2 regions of the Variovorax sp. P2_H12 genome follow, and region 2 is predicted to be linked to the other one. Evidence: riboswitches for the same ligand, from Rfam matches in the RefSeq annotation. Region 2 holds a riboswitch; the other holds the start of a gene.
What was found. Region 2 has a riboswitch for cobalamin ahead of AC1DYK_RS32365 (TonB-dependent receptor). Riboswitches for the same ligand answer to the same signal wherever they lie in the genome.

Region 1 (3,398 bases), on a different contig from region 2:
GTCGAGTTGCCAGCTGTGGGCGCCCGAATTGCCGTTGAGGCCGACGAAGCCCGAATCGATGGCGCGGTCGGTCACGGTGTAGCGGGTGTCGCTCCTCACGTCCTGTTCGCGGCGCTCGAGCCCGGCGACCACGGTGCCGATCGGTGTCACGATATCGTTCTGCCAGAGGTACTGGTCCTGGACGGTCTCGAACAGGCCCGGCAGGTTGAAAGGCGCGGCCACGATCGCGCGCGTGTAGTCCTCGCTGCGCGAATAACGCAGCTGGGTGGTCCAGTTCGACATCACGAGGCCGCGGACGCCGACGTAGCCGGTCTGGGTGCGCAGGGTGCCGCGCGTGTCGCGGTTCGGGCCGTCGTCGAAGCGGTTCAGCCCGTCGGCGTAGAGCATGGCGGCGTCGAATTTCCAGTCCGGGTTGAGCTGGTAGCCGAATGACGCATTGACCGCGGTCTGGTTGAAGGGGTCGTCGTCCGGATTGAAGTTGCCGAACTGCACCTTGGGGTTGGTCGACGAGAACTTCGCGTTGAGCGTGCGCGCGACGTCAAGCGAATAGGTCGCGGCCCCCGCGGCGCCGCTGAAGCCGCCGGTGATCTGCTTGTAGCTCTCGCTGCCGATCGTGGTCGAGGCGTGCGGGGCGAACACCGGTTGACCCGGGCTCGCCCTGCGCGTGAAGATCTGCACCACGCCGCCGACGCCGTCGCTGCCGTAGAGCGCCGAGGCCGGCCCCTTGACCACCTCGATCCGGTCGATCATCTCGACCGGGATGTTGTCCCACACCGGCGTGCCGAGCGTGGCGGAGCCGTAGCGGACGCCGTCGATCAGCAGGATCGTATGGCGCGGCTCGGCGCCGCGGATGTACACGCTGCTCGCTTTGCCGGCGCCGCCGTTGGCCGAGATCTGCACGCCGGCCAGCCGGGCCAGGATTTCGGGCAGGGTGCGGCTCGCCTGCTGCTCGATCTGCTCCCGGTCGATGACCACGGTGTCGGACACCAGTTCGTCGGCGCGGGTCGGCACCCGGGTCGCGGTGACCACCATCTCGGGCAGCGCGGGCGCCGCCTCCTGGGCCGACGCCAGCGTAGGGACGCCGACAGCACCGGCAATCAAGGCCGCGACGGCCGACGAAATGGCATGGGCGCGGGGCCGCAGCCGCGGCAAGGCGCACCGGGAGGCGGGCTTCAAAAAAGCGCAGGTTTTCATGGGGGCGACAAAAGGTCAAAGTCCTTCGCCGGCTTCCCCGCCAGCGCTTGGACGTCATGGCCGCCTGCATGCATCGCGCATGCGGCAGCCGCCTCGTTGGCCGGTATCCGGGCTGGCAGTGCAACCCTCGTCGCCTTCCCGGGCACCTGTTTCAGGGCACCCAGTGGCTGATTGACGAGGGCGGCGCCCGAGGGCGCCGACTGCTTGACCGTTGCGGGGGCAGCGCAGGTTGGTTCGGCCCCGGGGGGCTTCGACTCCTGCTTCCCGTTGAACTGCGACGCGTGAACCGCGGCGCGAGCACCAACGAGCGGAATTGTAGGGTTTGTCGGCATGTGCCCGGAACAACCCGGCGCGAACGCGCCGGCGGCGGAACCTACAATCGCCCTCCATGCCAGCATCGAGCCGTATTGACCAGATCGCCGAGCGCGTCGAGCGCCTGCTCGTGCGCCACGAAGAAGTACAGCGCACCAATGCGTTGCTGCAGGACCAGGTCGACGCGCTCACGCGCGAACGCGACACGCTCAAGTCGCGGCTCGCCGCGGCGCGCACGCGCCTCGACGCCCTGCTCGATCAGCTCCCGGTCGATCCCACCCAAGACGCCAGCTCTTCCTGATGAAACAAATCGAAGTCCAGATCATGGGCCAGAGCTACCTGCTCGGCTGCCCCGAAGGCGGCGAGGCGCAATTGCGCGACGCGGTCGAGCGCGTCGACGGTGCGATGTGCAAGATCCGCGATGCCGGCAAGGTCAAGGCCCGCGACCGCATCGCGGTGCTGGCCTCGCTCAACCTGGCCTTCGACCTGGTGCAGCGCGAAGCGGCGCCGGCCCCGGTGCCTGCACCTGTACCTGCGCCAGCGCCCGCGGCGGACGCCACCGAAGACGAGGTCCGCGCCGTGCAATTGATCCAGCGCCTGGACCAGGCCCTGGCCGGCGACGGACATCTCCTCTGAAGATCCGGCGCGCCCGCGGCTGCAGGGCGTAAAATACGCATCGTCTGCGGTGCGAGGCTGGGCTCTATATTTCCTTGTACCAATGCTCTCCGGAGCAGGGCTTGGAATATCGCTTGGCAGGTGTGATCATCTCGCGTCAGATGAACCCGAAGCCTTGCTGACCTCGCCCACCTGAACCCTGGTTCAGGATGCGGGTTCGGCTCACACTCGCAGACACCTCTCACTGACAGCCACGGCCCCGCGATCGGCGCCGTGGCTTTTTTCTGGATCCTTGCGAATGACCATCGAACCCCTGCTGATCGCCGAACTCGCCCTGCTCGGCATTGGCACCGGATTCCTCGCCGGCCTGCTCGGCATCGGCGGCGGCATGCTGATGGTGCCGTTCATCACGATCATCCTCGGCCAGCGCGGCGTCGCCGCCGATCTCGCGGTCAAGATGGCGATCGCGACCTCGATGGCGACCATCATCTTCACTTCGATCTCCAGCGTGCGCGCCCACCATCGGCGCGGCGCGGTGCGCTGGGACATCGTCAAGCGGCTCGCCCCCGGCATCGTGATCGGCAGCCTGGCCGGCAGCCTGGGCGTCTTCAGCCTGCTCAAGGGCACCGCGCTGGCGATCTTCTTCGCGCTCTTCGTCGGCTTCTCGGCCACGCAGATGTTCCTCGACAAGAAGCCCAAGCCGACGCGCCAGATGCCGGGCACCGCGGGCCAGCTCGGGGCCGGCGGCGCGATCGGTTTCATCTCCGGCCTGGTCGGCGCCGGCGGCGGCTTCATCAGCGTGCCTTTCATGACCTGGTGCAACGTCGCGATCCACAACGCGGTCGCCACCAGCGCCGCGCTCGGCTTCCCGATCGCGGTCGCCAACGTGGCCGGCTACGTGGCCAGCGGCCAATCGGTGCAGGGCCTGCCGGCGGGCTCGTTCGGCTACATCTGGCTGCCGGCGCTGGCGGTGATCGCGGTCTGCAGCTTCCTGGTGGCGCCGTTCGGCGCCCGGGCCGCGCACAGCCTCCCGGTGGGCAAGCTCAAGCGCGTGTTCGCAAGCATCCTCTATCTGCTGGCGGCCTACATGCTCTGGAAAGGGCTGCACGGCTGAGCGACCGGGCGCATTCACCCCGCGGCTTGACATGAATCAAGCCGCGGCGCGCAGCGCCTGCTTTAAGCTCAGGTGATCCACCCACACAGGAGAATTCCATGTTCAAGCGCATCCTGGTCGCCACCGACGGCTCCCCTCTCTCGCAGAAAGCGGTGACGAGCGC
Region 2 (3,398 bases):
GTTGTGGGATCACGGGGCGTCGGCATCGCCTGCGGGCAGCCAGACCGGGTCGCCGATACGGCGACCCAACGTGCCGACCGCATCGAGTACCAGACGCCGCCACGCCTGCGTCTGCGCGGTGTCCGCCTGCCGCCCCGCCGCGAACGACAGGCACAGGCCGCGCAGTTCGCCGTCGCGCGGATTGCGCACCGCCGCAGCGATGGCGCCGATGCCGGGCATCGCGCTGTCCACGACCATGGCGTGCCGCACATGCCGGACCTGTGTCAGGCACTGCATCAGCGCGCCGACGTCGGCCAGGCCCGACTGCCCGGTGGCCGGCAGTGGCATTGCGGTGTCGGTGCCATAGAGCGCGCCGATCTCGGCCGGCGTCAATCGGGAGAGCAGGGCGCGGCCCATGGCGGTTCCGGGCGCCGCGCGGCGCGAGCCGGGCGAAGACAGCACCTGCACCGGCGTGTCGCCGTTCAGGCGTTGAAGCACCACCGTCTCCGCGCCGTTGAGCGCGGAGAGATAAGCGGTCAGGCCGCTCTCGGACGAGATCTGCAGCAGCGTTTCGCGGCAGGCGTCGTCCAGCGGCGTCGCGGCATAGGCCGTGCGGGCCGCGCGGCCGAGCAGTGCACCCGGGCGATAGCGCCGGCTGTTGGCGTGCTGGTCGAGCAGGCCGTAGCGCGTCATCTGGTTGAGCAGGTGCGAGGCAGAACTCTTGGGCAGGTCCAGGCGGGCGGCGGCCTCGGTGAAGCTGAGGTCGTCGGTGCCTTCCGCGAAAAGCAGAAGCACGCGCTGGACGTTACCGAGAATACTCATGGTTGTTCGATAAAATGGAACTCAAGTTCGGCTTTTTCGTAATCGTATCAGGGATGCACGTTCGACGCGAGGGGGCGGCCACGCTCTCCGGCCTACGACCTCGTGCCCGCACCTGTGGTCAGTCTGGAGAGGCGCGACCTGGCCTTGACCGTCGGCGACTACGGTCGCACGGCCAGCATCTACAACCTCCTGTCGCAGGCGGGGCGTTTCGGTTTGTCGGCGGAAGAGGCGCGCGGGCAAATCGATCGACTCGTCAATGTCGTCCAGCATTGGCGCGACGGCTTCCTCGCCTGCGGCGTGTCGGCCAAGGACATCGACTACATCGCTCCGGCCATCCTGCCCGACCGCTTCTTCTTCGAAAGGCATCCCGAAGCGTGAGGAGCGATGTCGGTTTGGGTTCTGTGGCGCCAAGACGAGGTTGGACGCATGGATGAAACCTGCATCAGGGTCGCTGGCCAGTGGAAGTATCTGTACCGGATGCACGGCTTCAAGTCATTCCGATCCGCGCGAGCGCTGATTGCCGGCATCGAGACGGCGCCCCGTCGGCGCTTCCTATAATCCGCCCCGACGGTAGATCGCTCCTTGCTGGAGCGATCTCCGCCACGGTTCGAAGGTGCCCCCCATGCCGGAAATGGTTTGGGAGGTTAAACGGGAAGCAGGTGCGCGCGTCGATGACGCGCAATGCCTGCGCTGCCCCCGCAACGGTAAGCGGATAGAGAAGTTTCGAGTGAGCACCTGCGGGTGTTCGCAGCCACTGCGCTCGAGTCGAGCGTGGGAAGGCGAGGCTTCTGTTGTTGTGCGCAAGCGCATGACAGCAACCCGCGAGCCCGGATACCGGCCTTCGCAATCGCCTTCGGACGCTGCGGGAGTGCGTTTGTCCGGGCTGCTCGGCACCTGCGTGCCGGGTTGGCATCGGCTCGTGCAATTGCAGCGTGTGTCTCTTTGAACAGCCCAGCGGGAATGCGGGCTAGAGGAACAGCATATGCGCAAGCCTGCCGAGCTCGGGGCCTGGACCCGGGTTTCAGGTCCTTTCACGACCCAACACATCACGATCCCGGGCCTTGTCGCTCTGCTCGCCAGCACCTCGGCGCTGGCGCAAGTGAGCTTGCGACCCGTCGAGGTGACGGCCACCCTGCAGGATCAGGCGCCGGCGCTTCAGGCAACAACCGAAGTTGCCGGCAGGCTGGGCCTGAGCGTCATGGAAACGCCGGCTTCGGTCGAGGTGATCAGCCAGGAAACCATGGAACGGCGTGGCGCACGGACTTTCGAGGAGGCCTTGCGCGGCGGCGTGGGCATCACTGCCGGTGGAGCGCCCGGATCGCCATCGGTGATCTCGACGCGCGGCTTCACCGGCGGCTTCATCACCTATCTGTTCGACGGCGATCGCATTGCGGTGCCGACGATGGTGAGCCGGACCCAGGACACCTGGAACTATGAGCGCATCGAAGTCCTGAAGGGCCCCTCTTCGGTGCTCTACGGTGAAGGCGCCATCGGCGCGGCCATCAACTTCGTGACCAAGCGACCCGACCGCAACAACCCTGGGGCCGAGGCCATGCTTTCCTATGGAAGCTTCGGCACGGCCAGGGCCGGCGTCGGCCTGGGCGCCAACGTGGGCGAGGCCAGCGCTTTCCGACTGGACTACAGCCATCAGCAGACCGATGGGTACATCGACCGCAACAAGCAGCGCTACGACAACCTCACCATGGGCTTCAGCACGGCATTGACGCGTGAGCTCACGCTCGATCTGTCGATGGACTACGCCAGGGACAGTGCGCTGTCCTATCAGGGCACGCCGCTGGTGCCGCGCGCCTATGCGCTCCAGCCGACGGACATCGTCAGCGACGCCGGCGGGCGAGTGGTCGATCGCGGCATCGCGTTTCGCAACTACAACTTCGACGATGCCGAGATGAGTGCGGACAGCCTCTGGACGCGCGCCAAGCTCAGCTGGCAGATCGCGCCGGAATGGAAGCTGCGCAACCAGCTTTCCTACTACACGGCGGACAGGACGTGGCGCAATGCGGAGTCCTATGCCTTCGCCACCCCGCGCCGCATCGTGCGCGACCTGGTCGGCATCACCCACGACCACCAGATCCTGACGGATCGGCTCGATCTCACGAACACGTCGCCGATCGGGGGAATGAAGAACCGGTTCGTGGGGGGGCTTGAATACACGAAGACCGACTTTTCTTCCAACCGCGACTTCTCCAACGGATCGACCGCAGCCAACAATGCGCTCTCAGTGAGCGAGTTCGCCACCATCCCGGGACGCTACGGCGTCTTTGCCGCGAACCCCGCCCTGTTCGCGGGTGCCGGCAATCGCACGATCTTCGACGCACGGATTCCCACGGGTTCGATCTTCATGGAAGATGCCCTGTCGGTCAGCGACCGATGGACCCTCGTGGGCGGCCTGCGGCAGGACTACGTGAAGCTGGAGCGCCAGAACATGGACCTCAACACCGGGGCCCGGGCATCGTTCACGCAGAGGTACAAGCCCACATCGGCGCGTCTGGGCGTGGTTTTCGCAATTGACCCCGACACCTCGGTCTATGCCCAGTACTCGAACGCAAGTGCGCCGGTCGGTACGGGCAACCTCCTGC

Region 1: linked by a shared signal. The riboswitch ahead of AC1DYK_RS18890 (bifunctional adenosylcobinamide kinase/adenosylcobinamide-phosphate guanylyltransferase) and the one ahead of AC1DYK_RS32365 (TonB-dependent receptor) in region 2 are both predicted to bind cobalamin.

The regions. Positions count from the first base shown of each region.
Region 1 is NZ_JBFUFO010000024.1:102,287-105,684, forward strand. It holds gene AC1DYK_RS18890 (bifunctional adenosylcobinamide kinase/adenosylcobinamide-phosphate guanylyltransferase) at 1-1,194, opposite strand, end outside; cobalamin riboswitch at 1,276-1,513, opposite strand; gene AC1DYK_RS18895 (DUF904 domain-containing protein) at 1,583-1,807, shown strand; gene AC1DYK_RS18900 (cell division protein ZapA) at 1,807-2,142, shown strand; gene AC1DYK_RS18905 (sulfite exporter TauE/SafE family protein) at 2,420-3,235, shown strand; gene AC1DYK_RS18910 (universal stress protein) at 3,334-3,398, shown strand, end outside.
Region 2 is NZ_JBFUFO010000060.1:22,311-25,708, reverse strand. It holds gene AC1DYK_RS32375 (IclR family transcriptional regulator) at 10-801, opposite strand; gene AC1DYK_RS32370 (hypothetical protein) at 946-1,179, shown strand; cobalamin riboswitch at 1,397-1,658, shown strand; gene AC1DYK_RS32365 (TonB-dependent receptor) at 1,784-3,398, shown strand, end outside.